2 regions of the Georgenia sp. M64 genome follow, and region 1 is predicted to be linked to the other one. Evidence: riboswitches for the same ligand, from Rfam matches in the RefSeq annotation. Region 1 holds a riboswitch; the other holds the start of a gene.

Region 1 (6,997 bases):
GGTCGTGCCTGCGCTCGCGGCAGCGCTGCTCACGTCGTGCGCGGCCGGCGGGGACGCCGGCGACGTCGCAAGGGTCGAGCTCGCGGTCACGTCGGACGCCTCCGGGGCCGCCGTCGAGGACGCACCGCGCGGGGCCGGTGTCGACGGTGCCGCCGGAGCCGCCGCGCTCGGGGTGGACGCCACCGACGACGCAGCGCCTGCAGGCGCCGCCGAACCCAGCGCGGCGAGGCTGCTCGCCACCTCGACACCAGCCACCGCGGCGGACCTCGGCCACGTGCACGACCTCGCCATCGACGAGGCGGACGGCCGGGTCTACGCCGGCACCCACCACGGGCTGTTCGTGCTTCTCGACGGCGCCGCGTACGCCGTGGGTGAGGACCGCCAGGACGTCATGGCGCTGACGGCGGCCGGACCGGGCACGTTCCTCATCAGCGGCCACCCCGGGCCGGACGAACCCGGCAACGCGAACCTCGGCGTCCTCGCCAGCACCGACGGCGGGCTCAGCTGGACCGAGCTCGCCCTCGGCGGGCAGGTGGACTTCCACTCGCTCACCGCCACCGGCGAGCACGTCTACGGCTTCGACGCCACGACCGGCACGGTGCTGCGCAGCGACGACGGCGGAGCCTCGTGGAGCGGCGGGGCCGTGCTCGGCCTGCGCGATCTCGACGCCGACCCCACCGCGGACGGCCGGCTCGTCGCCACGACCGACGCCGGCCTGGTCGTCTCCGACGACGGCGGCGCCACCTTCGGTCCGCACGACCACCAGCCTCCCGAGCCGCTGCTGCTCGTCGACCACGCCGGGGCGGCCCTGGTCGGCCTGGGTCTGGACGGGACGGTCTGGTCGCTCCAGGACGGCACCTGGCACGTCGCGGGAAGTCCCGGCGGAGCCCCGGAGGCGTTCATGGCCCTCGACGAGGAGACCCTCCTGGCCGCCGTCGACGCCGTGGTGCTCCGCAGCCGGGACAGCGGCCAGACCTGGGACGCCATCTCCTGAGTCGCCGACGCTGAAGGCATCGGCCGGACCGGGTGCCGAGGCCAGGAGTCCCTCAGCGGTCCGGCCGACCCAGCCCCGGGCAGGTGGCCACGGCGGTGCCCGAGCAGGGGCACTGCGCCGGGCACACGCCCGTGGGGCCGGTCACCCGGTGACGCGGATGAATGTGGGGCTGGAGTTGTAGATCGGGCCCTCGGTCAGCGGTGTCCCCGGCTGGCGGGCGGCGATGTTGTTCCCGTTGCCCGTGTAGATGCCGACGTGCCCGGGCCAGGTGACGAGGTCCCCGGGCCGTGCGTCGGCGGCCGAGACCCGGGTGCCGATCGTTGCCTGCGCGGCAGAGGTGCGCGGCAGCGCGACGCCGAACTGGGCGTACACGTAGCTCGTGAACCCGGAGCAGTCGAAACCCGCGGGGGTCGTCCCGCCCCACACGTACGGCACACCCAGGAACTGTCGGGCGTACGCGACCACGGCTTCCCCGCTCAGTGCGGCGGCAGGTGCGGGGGCGGGCTCGGCGACCGGCGCGGGCTCGGCCGCGGCGGCGATCGGCGCGGCGCGCTCGGCCGCGGCGGCGATCGGCGCGGCGCGCTCGGCCGAGCGTGAGACCGCGGCCGAGGTGCGGTCGACCGGAGCGGCGGCCGCCGGCACCGGCTCCGGCTCGGGCGCGGGCGGTGGAGCGGCCTGGGCCGTCGCGACGTCGTCGACGGTCCAGACGATGTCCGCCGGGACCTTGACGGTCGGTGTGGTGACCATCGCGGTCAGGGCCTCGCTCGTCGCGGCTCGGACGTCGACGTTGGGTAGCGAGGACGCCTCGGGGGTGGCGGTGGCCGAGGTCGCGGCCATGGTCAGGACGAGGCCGGAGGACGCCATCGCGGCGAGACCGCGACGGACGGGGACCCCCTCGAGGGCGACGGTGAGCGGCGTGGACGGGCGGAGCGCGGCACGGTGCCGTGCGTGTGTGGTCACAGTTCTCCTGGTCGTCTGCGAGGTGAGCTGTCGGGTTCGGCGGGAGAGCTGCCGGCGCGAGGACTCGCGCTTGACCCCAAGGCCCCGGGGGGCCACGTGCGTGGTTCCCCCGCCCCTGCTGCGGTGTCGGTGTCCGCGGGCGGCAGCAGGGTTCGACGTCCGTCCGGGGCCGGGCGGCGTGCCGGCGGACGTCACGCTATCCGCGCCGGGCCGGCGAAGTCACGCTGCGGTAACGGCCTTCATCGAAACATCATCAACTCCCGCGGCAGTCCCGTCGTCCATGAGGACACGACGTGCGGCGGCCACGTCGTTCATGAAGAACTGACGAACTCGGCCCTACCCGCTTGCGCGTCCCGGCGCGGTCGTCGAGCCTGACCCTGCTGCGGGCCGGCGTCGCGCCGCGTCGGCGCCACGACACCCACCACGTCCGAAAGAAGGCAGGCTCATGCTCCGCTCCCTCACGAACCGCCGATCCGCGGTTGCCGCCGCAACCCTCGCCACCGTCCTCGTCCTGGGCGCCTGCTCGGAGGCGGCCGACCCCGCAGCGACGCCGACCACGGCATCGACCACCACAGCGGCGACCGGGGCGGCCGACGAGGCCACCAGCGAGTCCACGACGGACGAGTCCATGACGGACGCCGCGCACAACGACGCCGACACCGAGTTCGCGCAGATGATGATCGTCCACCACGAGGGTGCGATCGAGATGGCCGAGCTGGCCGCCTCGGACGCGAGCACCGAGGAGGTGCGTGCCCTCGGCGAGCGGATCAGTGCAGCCCAGGGACCGGAGATCGACCTCATGACCTCCTGGCTCGACGCCTGGGGCGAGGCCGGGGCGGCCGAGGAGGACATGGCCGGGATGGACCACGGCGGCATGGACATGGGCGGGCTGAGCCAGGAGGAGGCGATGGCCGAGCTGGAGAGCGCCGAGGGCGCCGACCTCGACCGGCGCTTCCTCGAGCTCATGATCGAGCACCACCGCGGAGCGATCGAGATGGCTGAGGGGCAGCTCGACGAGGGAGCTGATCCTGCCGCGCTCGCGCTCGCGGAGCAGATCATCGCCGACCAGGAGGCGGAGATCGCCGAGATGGAGGAGCTGCTCGCCGGTCTGTGACCTTCTCCCGGCGGGGCACGCCCCCGCCGGGATCTTCATCGATTCTTGACCGCAGCGTGATCAGACCCCCTGGGTGCGGGGGTCAGGCTTGCCGGAGCGGACCGGCGCCCGAGCCGGCCTGGACGCCGGCGCGAGCGAGCCGGCCTGGAGGAGGTCCGGCGTGGACGGTCAGGTCCCGGTGCTGACGGTGGTGCACGCCCCCGCGTGCCACCTCTGCGACGACGCCGTGGAGGCGCTGCGGGAGATCGCGGCGGTGCAGCCGCTGCGCGTCGAGGTGGTCGAGCTCGAGTCCCCGGAGGGCCGGCGGCTCGCCGCCGAGCACCGCCCGGCGATGAACCCCCTCGTCCTCCTCGACGGCGCCCGGTTCAGCGCCGGGCGCCTCCCGCGCCGCAAGCTGCTCAAGGCGCTGGCCGAGCGGTCGCGCCGTGCCGCGGCCGGAGCCCGCTGATGGGCACCGAGCTCCTCGCCACCGGCAGCGTCCTCGCCGCCTTCCTCGCCGGTGGCGTGGCCCTCTTCGCGCCGTGCTGCATCGTCTTCCTCGCGCCGAGCTACCTCGCCGGCGCGGTGCGCAACCACCGGTGGAAGCTGTTGCCGCTCACGTTCGTCTTCACCGCCGGCCTCGCGCTCGTCCTGGTGCCCATCACGCTCGGGATGAGCCTGGTGGCCGGGGCGATCGCGCGCTACCACGCACCGCTGTACTGGGCGGGCGGGCTCCTCATGCTCGCCCTGGCGGCCCTGTCGCTCTCGGGGCGCATGTGGTCCCTGCCCGGCTTCCTGCGCGCACCGGACACCTCCCGCGGTGACACCGCCAGCTTCTTCGCCCTCGGGGTCTTCGCCGGCATCGCCTCCTCGTGCTGCGCCCCCGTCCTCGCCGGCGTGATGACCCTCTCGGCGCTGTCCGGCTCGGCCGCCGGAGGTCTCGTGCTCGGCCTCGCGTACGTCTTCGGCATGGTCTTCCCCCTCTTCGTCATGGCCCTGGTGTGGGACCGGGCGCGGCTGGGCGAGCGCAAGCTCTTCCGGGCGCGGCTGGTGCGCATCCGCCTCGCCGGCCGCGTGCTCGTGACGAACACCCTCAACATCGTCGTCGCCGTCGCGTTCGCCGTCATGGGTGCGGGCGTCATCGCCCTCGCCGGCAGCCCCGACATGACCGGCGGCACGGCGGCGCAGGAGTCGGTCGGTGCCGGGCTCGCGCGGATCTTCGGCGCGCTCCAGGACCGCCTGGCACCGGTCCCCGAGCCCGTCCTCGGCGCGGCGCTGCTCCTGCTCGCCCTGGTGTTCGTCGTCGCCACGCTCCGGGACCGGCGCCGCGGCGCCCGCCCGGACGGGGACGCGCCGGGGACAGGTCCGGCGACCCCCGAGCCGGCCGACGACACGTCCTCCCACCCCACACGTCCGGAAGGCCTGGTCCGATGACCGCACGCACCGCTCCCGCCCCGGCCCACCCGGGCGTGACCCCCTCCCGGCGGGAGCGCCGGGCCCGGATCGCCTGGGTCGTGGGCCTGCTCGTCGTGGTGACCGTCGCCGTCGCCGCCCTCCTCGGCGCCCGGGCCACCGACAGCGACGCCGTCCGGACGGCACCGGACTTCACCCTGCCGACCACGGACGGCGGGAGCGTCACCCTGTCCGAGCTGCGCGGCTCGCCCGTGGTCCTGTACTTCAACGAGGGGGCCGGGTGCGGCTCGTGCACCGTGCAGATGACCGCGATCGAGCAGGAGCCGGGCTTCGCCGAGGCCGGGATCGAGGTGCTCCCGATCGTCATGAACACGGCTGAGCAGATCCTGCCCGACCTGCAGACGTACGGGGCCACCACCCCCTACCTCCTCGACGACGGCACCGTCTCCGAGGCGTACGGCGTGCTCGGCACCGGGATGCACGAGGGGCTGCCCGGGCACGGCTTCGTCCTCGTCGACGCCGACGGCGTCCAGCGGTGGCAGGGCGAGTACCCCTCGATGTGGCTCGCCCCCGCCGACCTGCTCGAGGAGGTCACCTCGCGCCTGTGAGCGGAGGCGGCCCGCCCACCGGCACGACCAGGACGCCAACCCTGAAGATCCGGTGAACATCGGGCCCGGGTCCGCACCAGGTTCGGCGTGCGGGTACCTCGGCCCGCACAATGTCCGGGTGAGAGCCACGGACCCGCCGCCGCGCATCCTCGTCGTCGACGACGAGGCCCCGCTCGCCCGGCTGGTCGCCGGGTACTTCGAGCGGGACGGGTTCGACGTCGCGGTCGTCGGTGACGGCGCGAGCGCGGTCGAGCACGCCCGAACGTGGCGGCCCACGGTGATCGTGCTCGACCTCGGCCTGCCGGGCGTCGACGGGATCGAGGTGTGCCGCGCGGTCCGGTCGTTCTCCGACTGCTACATCGTCATGCTCACCGCCCGCGCGGAGGAGGTGGACAAGCTGGTCGGGCTGTCCGTCGGCGCCGACGACTACGTCACCAAGCCGTTCAGCCCGCGCGAGCTCCTCGCCCGCGTGCGTGCGATGCTGCGCCGCCCCCGGGCCGCGCAGCCCGCCGGTGCCGAGCCGGTGCGGATCGGCCGGCTGCGCCTGGACCTGCCCGGTCGCGAGGTCGATGTCGACGGCGAGCCGGTGGAGCTGACGCGCACCGAGTTCGACGTCCTGGCCGCCCTCGTGGCCCGGCCGGCCATGGTCTTCTCCCGCCGCCGCCTCATCGAGGAGGTGTGGGGGCCGGGCTGGGTGGGCGACGAGCACCTCGTCGACGTCCACATCGGGCACCTGCGCCGCAAGCTCGGTGACGACCCGGCGGCGCCGGTGTTCGTGCGTACGGTCCGCGGGGTGGGGTACCGCATGGGGCCGGGGACGTGAGACGGGCGGCGTCGTGGGGCCTCGCGCCGCGACTGCTCGCGGCCACGGTCGCGGCGGTGCTCGTCGTCGCGGCGACGGCCTGGGCGATCGCCGCCCTGGTCGGGCCGTCGGTCTTCCACGACCACCTGGCGGTCAGTGGCGTGGACGACCCCGACGCCGTCCTGCACGCCGAGCGCGCCTTCGCCGACGCCGCGGGCCTGTCCCTCACGCTCGGCCTGGTCGCCGGTGTGCTCGCCGCCGCCGCGGTCAGCGCCTTCATCGCCCGCCGGGCCGCTCGGTCCCTCACCCTCGCGACGACGGCCGCGGGACGGGTCGCGGCCGGCGACCACTCCGCGCGCGTGCCGGCGGTGGGCATCGGCCGCGAGTTCGACGAGCTCGCCGCTGCCTTCAACACCATGGCCGCAGATCTCGGCTCGGTGGAGTCCGGCCGCCGCCGGATGCTCGGTGACCTCGCGCACGAGATGCGCACGCCGGTCGCCACCCTCGAGGCCTACCTCGAGGCGATCGCCGACGGCGTCCAGCCGGCCGACGCCGAGACGGTCGCGATGCTGCGGGGCCAGGTCGTCCGGCTGGCCCGCCTCGCCGAGGACGTCGCCCTGGTGACCACCGCGGAGGAGGGGCGCCTGGCGATGCGCCGCGCGCCGGTGGGCGTCGGCACGGTCGTGGACGCCGCGCACGCGCAGGCCGCGGGGCGGTTCGCCGAGCTCGGCGTCGACCTGGCCGTCCGGGCGGCACCGGACGCTCGGTCCGTGGTGCTCGACGCCGACGCCGACCGGCTCGGGCAGGTCCTGACCAACCTCCTCGACAACGCCCTGCGGCACACCCCGGCCGGGGGGCACGTCGCCCTCGAGGCCCGCCGGATCGGCCCGGGCGTGGCCGTGACGGTCGCCGACGACGGCGAGGGCGTCAGCGCCGAGCACCTCCCGCACCTGTTCGAGCGGTTCTACCGGGTGGACTCGGCGCGGGACCGCACCCGCGGCGGCTCAGGGGTGGGGCTGGCGATCGTCCGGGCGATCGTCGAGGCTCACGGCGGCACGGTCCGGGCCGCGAGCGACGGGCCCGGCGCGGGCGCACGGTTCACCGTCACCCTGCCCGTGTCGGTCACG
Region 2 (6,997 bases), 250 kb from region 1:
TCGGGCCGGGCCGTGCGCGGCACCGTCACGGCCTCGGGTGGCGCCGCCGCGCTCGTCGGCGTGCTCGACCGCGCCACCGAGCTCGGCTGGGACACCGAGGTGTTCGTCCCGCAGGTGGTCGAGGTCCGCGTGGTCGGCGACGACGGCGTCACCCTCGACGCCACCGACCTCGGCCTGCCCGGCCCTGCCGCGACGCTCACCGGGTTGCACGAGCGCTACGGCCCACCGGCGGCGGACCCGGACCTCTGACCTCGACCGGCTACTGGTTCCACGGCACGTCGGTCGGTGCGGCGCCCTCGTCGGCGCTGCGCGACGGCACGACCATGACCGGGCACACGGCGTGGTGGAGCACGGCCTGGCTCGTCGAGCCCAGGAGCAGCCCGGCGAACCCGCCCCGGCCACGCGAGCCGACGACCACGAGCTCCACGGCGGTGGAGAACTCGGCCATGAGCGCGGCGGCGTTGCCGTCCAGCGCGTGCTGGCGCACGCGGACCTCGCGGTCGCCCACCGCCGCCTGCACCGCCACACCCAGACCCTCACGGACGTCCGCGAGGACCTCGTCGCGGTCGACGGCGGCCGGCAGCCAGGCCATCGCGCCCGCACCGGTCGCGATCGGCACGGCGGCGACGGCGCTGAGCTCGGCGTCCCAGACGATCGCCTCGTCGACGGCTCGCCGCAGGGCGATGCGGGCGGACTCCGAGCCGTCCACGCCGACGACGATGCGCCGCACCGGCAGGAACGACCGCGCGGGCGACAGCGGCACGACGACCGTCGGGCAGTGCGCGTGGGCGGGCAGGGCCGAGGAGACCGTCCCCAGCAGGCGGTCGGTGAACCCACCACCGCCGCGGGTACCGACGACGACGAGCGCGGCCTCGCGCGAGAGGTCCACGAGCACGCCGGCCGGGTCGCCGGTCTCGAGGGAGGACGTCACCTTGAGCCCGGAGTCGGCGGTGCGGGCGACGGCCTCGTCGACCACGGCTTGGGCGCCCTGCTGGATGGCGGTGTCGTCCATCGCGGCGTACCCGCCGTCGAGGGAGGCCGCGGTGAAGGACGGCAGCGCGTAGGCGCAGACCACGTGGAGCCGGTGCCCGGTGCGGGTCGCCTCGGCAACGGCCCAGTCGACGGCGGCGAGGCTCGCCTCGGACCCGTCGACCCCGACGACGATGACCTTCTCGTGCGACATGGACTCTCCCCGGCGGTGGTTCGGCGATCCGTTGCCCCACATTGTGCCCTTCCCCGTCCGGGGGACGTGGGGTTTCGCCGGGCGGTTCGCGCAGGGCCGCGCCACGCGGCGTGACTCAGCAGCCAACGGTCGAGCAAGCACCTCCCGGGGTGACTCAGCACCACCGGCCCTACGCGCTCGACCCGGAACCCGCGGCCTCACCGCAGACCCGCGACGTCACCGCTCCCCGCGCCGGCGCCGGGCACACCACGACGGCCGTACGACGACGGCGGCCCGTCCCTCACGAGGAGGGACGGGCCGTCGGGTGCAGCTGGAGAGGCTCGCTCAGAGAACCCGGATGAAGACGGGGTTCGAGATGTAGATCGGGCTCTCGTACAGCGCGGTGCCCGGGTTGCGGGCGGCGATGTGCTGGCCGTTGCCGGTGTAGATGCCGGCGTGACCGGGGCCCCAGACGAGGTCGCCGGGGCGGGCCTCCGCGGCGGAGACCCGGTAGCCGACGCTGCCCTGGGCGGAGGACGAGCGGGGCAGCGAGATGCCGACCTGCGCGTAGACGTACTGGGTGAAGCCGGAGCAGTCGAAGCCGGCCGGGGTGGCGCCGCCGTAGACGTACGGGGTGCCGATGTACTGGCGGGCGATGTCGACGATCTGCTGGCCGATGCCGGAGGTGGCGGCGACGGGGGCCGGAGCCGGCGCGGGCGCCGGGGCGGCCTCGACGGCGGCGGCCGGGGCGGCCTCGGCGGGCTCCTCGATCGCGGTGCGCTCGGCGGTCCGGGAGGCGACCTCGGTGTCCCGCTCGACGACGGGCTCGGGCTCCGGCTCGGGCTCCGGCGGCGGGGGCGGCGGGGTGGCCTCGGCGGAGGCGACGACGTCGGCGGACCAGGTGATGTCGGCCGGCACGGTGACGGTCGGGGTGGTCACCATCGCGGTGAGCGCCTCGGACGTCGCGGCGGAGATGTCGACGTTCGGCAGGGCCGAGGACTCCGGGGCCGCAGCGGCGGAGGTGGCAGCCATCGTCAGGACGAGGCCGGAGGAGGCGAAGGCGGCGATGCCGCGGCGCGCACCCTGGCCGGAGAGAGCCACGGTCAGGGGGGTGGAGGGACGGCGGGCCGCGCGGTGGCGGGCGCCCTGGGGCGTCATGGTGGTCACGGACTACCTCTCCTGGCTGCCTACGGAGTGAGCTGTCGGGTTCGGGTGGGAGAACACCCGGCGCGGACTCCCGAGGAAGGCCGCACTTCACCCCAAGGCTCCGGTCTCCCGGAGCCGTCAATCACTTGGTTCCCCCGTCCCTGCCGCTGTTCCTACTCGAAGCTGACTCCGGGGCGGCGGCAGGGTTAGGCGTCCGCCCGAAGACTTCACGGAGGAGGGTTCCGGAAGCGATCTGGACACTACAGCCAGATTCTGGCTATGTCACGTTTCGATCACGACCCCGGGGATGCGCCGTCGGCGCAGGTGTGGTGAGGTCCACCGCGACCCGTCCGTCGCCGGTCCCGGGGAGCACCCGCGAGGTGGTCACGTCAAGGGGTGTCGTCCCAGGTGACGGGACCGCAGGGGACCATCGGCCCACCCGCCTCCGACCACACCCGGGGGCGGCCGGAAAGCGCTTCTCAGCGCGTCTTCTGTGAGGCGGCTCACACCCGGCGGCGCGCGTGGCGCCCATTCCCGAGCGGATGCCGCCTCGCGTGCCCGAGCGCTCGTCAGGTGGTGACGAACAGGTGCCGGGTGATCTCCTCCGGCAGATCCAGGACCGTCTCGGAGCCCGGTGCGTACAGGGACACGACGTCCCCGCCGGGCCGCACCCGGACCTCGACGCGCACCCCGGGCCGCAGGCCCGACTGGTCCATGCGGGAGAGGAGGTCGACGTCGACCTGCAGCGGCTCGCCGATGCGGGCCAGCACGACGTCGGCACGGAGGTCGGCGGCGTCCGCGCGGGCGGCACCGTCGGCGGCGCTGCGGCTCTCGCCGTGCACGGGGGCCTGCGGGGCGGAGCGCTCTCCGTCGTCGCCGGCCGGGAGGAGCTCGGCGGCGACGTCGGCGAGGGACCGGACCTCCTCACGCGGCGGCATGACCTCCTCACCCCCCGTCAGGGCGTCGAGGCCGGGGATGGGGTTGCCGTAGGGGTCGACGTGCGGGTGGTCGAGCAGCTCGAGGAGGCGGCGCTCGACCCGCTCGCTCATGACGTGCTCCCAGCGGCAGGCCTCGTCGTGGACGTACGCCCACTCCAGGCCGACGACGTCGGTGAGCAGCCGCTCGGCGAGCCGGTGCTTGCGCATGACCTCCGTCGCCCGGCGGCGACCGGCGTCGGTGAGCTCGATCTGCCGGGTCCCGGAGAGCAGGAGCAGCCCGTCGCGCTCCATGCGGGCCACGGTCTGGGACACCGTCGGGCCGGAGTGGCCCAGACGCTCCGCGATGCGCGCGCGCAGCGGCACGACGCGCTCCTCCTCGAGCTCGTAGACGGTCTTGAGGTACATCTCCGTCGTGTCGATGAGATCGCTCACGTACTCCCGCTCTCTTCCGCGCGCGCCCCAGCGGCCGCGTCGCGACGGCTGGTGATGGCATGCCTGCCCTCAGGATAGGGATGCGGGACGACAGCGGGCAGCGGTCCGCCCCGGTGAGGGCCCTCACATGATACGGACGGACCGCTTCTTCAAGAGTCGCCGCACCGCCCGGTTCGCGACCGCACCGCCCGGTTCGCGACCGCGCGCACCACCGTCCGACGAGGCCTCCCGTCGCCGGGCCGGGGAAGCGTCCCGTCTGTTTTCCGTTCTGTCCCCTTTCGGCTCTATGGTTCGCGTGATGCCGCTCACGCCACCTCGCCTCCCGCGGCCCGACCCGGGCACCGCGCCGCCCCTGTACGCGGTCGCCGACGGCGAGCCGGTCTTCCGCGGCCGGCGGATGCGCGACCTGGTGGGCACCCCGTTCGAGCAGATCTGGGGCCTGCTGGTCGACGGCGAGGGCGGCGCCGCCCTCCCGCCGGCCGAGCCGTTCAACCTCCCCGTGCGCACCGGCGACACGCGGGTCGACGTCCTCTCCGCGCTGGCCCAGCTCACCCCCGTCTGGGGCTACCGGCCGCTGGTGGAGATCGACTCCACGCGTGCCCGGGAGGACCTCGCTCGGGCGTCGGTGATGACGCTGAGCTTCGTGGCCCAGTCCGCGCGGGGCGAGGACGTGCCGGCGGTGCCCCAGCGCGAGGTCGACATGGTCACGACCATCGCGGAGCGGTTCCTCGTGCGGTGGCGCGGCGTCGCCGACCCGGAGGCCGTCGCGGCGCTCGACCTGTTCTGGCTCGCCGTCTCCGAGACGGGCCTGGTCCCCTCCACCCGCACCGCACGCACGGCCGCGGAGATGGGGGCCGACGCCGCCTCGTGCCTCGCCGCCGCGGTCGCCGTCGCGGGCGCACCCTTCGGCGGTGGCGCGGCCGCCCGGGCGCTGGCGATCGTCGAGGAGGCCGAGCGGACCGGCGACGCCGACGCCGCCATCGCGGCGCACCTCGCGCGGGGCGGCGACCTCTCCGGCTTCGGCGACGAGCTGGTCCCGGCGGACGCCCGCGTGGGGCTGCTCCGCGACGCCTGCGTCCGGGTCGGCGCGCGCCGGCTGGAGGCCGCCGAGGCGGTCGCCCGCGCGGGCGCCGAGGCCCTCGCCCGCACGTCGGGCTCCACCCCCGGGGCGAACACGCTCTTCTGGGGTGGCGTGCTGCTCGACCACGTCGGGGTCCCGCCCCAGCTCTTCTGCGCCCTGTACCTGTGCGGGCGCACAGCCGGGTGGTCTGCGCACGTCCTGGAGGTCCAGCGCCTGCGGCGCCAGTGAGCAGACACCGGGCAGGCCGCCACGGGAGCCCTCACCGTCAGGGCAGGAGCGCCTCCCGCAGTGCGCGCCCCAGGACCGCGTAGCCGGCCTCGGTGGGGTGGACGCCGTCGTCGCTCATCCCCGGCGCCCAGCCGTCACCGCGCCTGAGGTCCGCCGCGACGTCGGCGAACTCCCACCCGTGCTCACGGGCCAGCGCCTCGAGGTCGGCGTTGTGCCGGGGGGCGAGGTCGGGGGCCCACTCGATCGGCGGGACGCTCGCGAGGATCACCCGCGGGGCGCCCACCGTCGCGACGATCGCCTCGACGTTCGCGGCGATCTCCTCGGCGGGGACCCCGAGGGCGATGTCGTTGGTGCCGGCGAGGACCACCAGGACGTCGGCGTCGGGGCGTGGCACGGCCTGGGCCCGCATGACGGCGGTGGTGGCGCCCGGCACCGCCCAGCCGCCGACCCACTCCACCGACCCGCCGTCCGCGGGCCCGAGCGCGTGGTGCAGCCAGGTGCCTGGCCCGAAGTCGCCGCCGGCGAGGTCGCCGTCGCTGCCCGTGAGCGAGTCCCCGATCGCGGTCAGCCGCACCGTCGTGCTCCTCTCCCGTGCCGTGGTGTCCTCTGCCGTGGTGGGCGAGCCCGGCGCCGGGGTGGCCGCGGCCGTCGTCGGGCCGACGGTAGCCGCCGGACCGGGCTGCGGCGTCGTCCCCGCACAGCCGGTCAGCACGAGCGCCACGACGAGCGCGCGCGGCGCCGCAGTGCGCACGCTCCGCCGGTTCGTCATGCCTTCATCCTCGCCGATGGCCGGCCACCGCTCACCGGCACCGGCGCCGGCACCAGCACCCGGCGCGCTCACCGGCACCGGGTACATCCCGACAGGCGCCCGGCTCGGCAAGGCCACATCCTCGCGGTGTCATGGCCCGGGCACGCGCACCGGGCCCACCCGAGCCGGTGGCAAGATCGCGCCCATGGAGACCGTCACCATCCCCACCGACCTGCTCCCCGCCGACGGCCGGTTCGGCTGCGGACCGTCCAAGGTCCGTCAGTCCCAGGCGGACATGGTCGCCGCGCTGGGCTCGTCGCTGCTGGGCACCTCGCACCGCCAGGCGCCGGTGCGCCAGCTCGTCGGGAGGATCCGGGAGGGCGTCGCGCAGCTGCTCGGGGCTCCCGACGGCTACGAGGTGGTCCTCGGCAACGGCGGCTCGACGGCGTTCTGGGACGCCGCCACCTTCAGCCTCGTCCGGGAGCGGGCCCAGCACGCGGCGTTCGGGGAGTTCGGGCAGAAGTTCGCCACCGCGACCGACCGGGCGCCGTTCCTCGAGCCGTCGGACATCCGCACCGCCGAGGCCGGCTCGCTGGCGCTCTGCACGGGCGTCGACGACGTCGACGTCTACGCCTACCCCCACAACGAGACCTCCACCGGTGTCCTCTCCCCCGTCTGGCGGCAGGGCGACGGCGACGCGCTCACCGTCGTCGACGCCACCTCCGTCGCCGGGGGCACCGCGGTCGACCTGTCCCAGACCGACGTCTACTACTTCGCGCCGCAGAAGGTCTTCGCCGCCGACGGCGGGCTCTGGCTCGCCGTCGTCTCGCCGGCCGCGCTCGCCCGGATCGAGGAGGTCACCGCGGCGCGGTGGGTGCCCGACTTCCTCAACCTCGCCCTCGCGGTGGAGAACTCCCGCAAGGACCAGACCCTCAACACCCCAGCCGTGGCCACGCTCGTCATGCTCGCCGAGCAGGTCGACTGGATCAACGAGAACGGGGGCCTGGAGTGGGCGGCCGCGCGCACGGAGCGCTCGTCGTCGATCCTCTACGGCTGGGCCGAGGACCGCGACTACACCACTCCGTTCGTGACCGTCCCCGAGCACCGCTCCCCCGTCGTCGGCACGATCGACTTCGCCGGGAGCGTCGACGCCAAGGAGCTCGCCGCGCAGCTGCGCGCGAACGGGGTCGTCGACACCGAGCCGTACCGCAAGCTCGGCCGCAACCAGCTGCGCATCGGCATGTTCCCCGCCGTCGACCCGG

Evidence for each region. A riboswitch is a leader RNA that binds a small molecule or an ion and turns the genes downstream of it on or off. The one in region 1 is predicted to bind cyclic di-AMP.
Region 2: another riboswitch for cyclic di-AMP. It lies ahead of AAEM63_RS15380 (C40 family peptidase); the one in region 1 lies ahead of AAEM63_RS16465 (C40 family peptidase).

What each region holds. Positions count from the first base shown of each region.
Region 1 covers NZ_CP145809.1:3,701,192-3,708,188, reverse strand. Annotated here, with positions in the region: gene AAEM63_RS16470 (F510_1955 family glycosylhydrolase) at 1-994, shown strand, start outside; gene AAEM63_RS16465 (C40 family peptidase) at 1,136-1,954, opposite strand; cyclic di-AMP (ydaO/yuaA leader) riboswitch at 1,952-2,096, opposite strand; gene AAEM63_RS16460 (DUF305 domain-containing protein) at 2,400-3,068, shown strand; gene AAEM63_RS16455 (glutaredoxin) at 3,229-3,516, shown strand; gene AAEM63_RS16450 (cytochrome c biogenesis CcdA family protein) at 3,516-4,481, shown strand; gene AAEM63_RS16445 (peroxiredoxin family protein) at 4,478-5,068, shown strand; gene AAEM63_RS16440 (response regulator transcription factor) at 5,187-5,891, shown strand; gene AAEM63_RS16435 (ATP-binding protein) at 5,888-6,997, shown strand, end outside.
Region 2 covers NZ_CP145809.1:3,448,566-3,455,562, forward strand. Annotated here, with positions in the region: gene AAEM63_RS15370 (hypothetical protein) at 1-249, shown strand, start outside; gene AAEM63_RS15375 (universal stress protein) at 260-1,183, opposite strand; gene AAEM63_RS15380 (C40 family peptidase) at 1,508-2,320, opposite strand; cyclic di-AMP (ydaO/yuaA leader) riboswitch at 2,332-2,531, opposite strand; gene AAEM63_RS15385 (metal-dependent transcriptional regulator) at 2,878-3,678, opposite strand; gene AAEM63_RS15390 (citrate/2-methylcitrate synthase) at 3,977-4,987, shown strand; gene AAEM63_RS15395 (SGNH/GDSL hydrolase family protein) at 5,025-5,756, opposite strand; gene serC (phosphoserine transaminase) at 5,941-6,997, shown strand, end outside.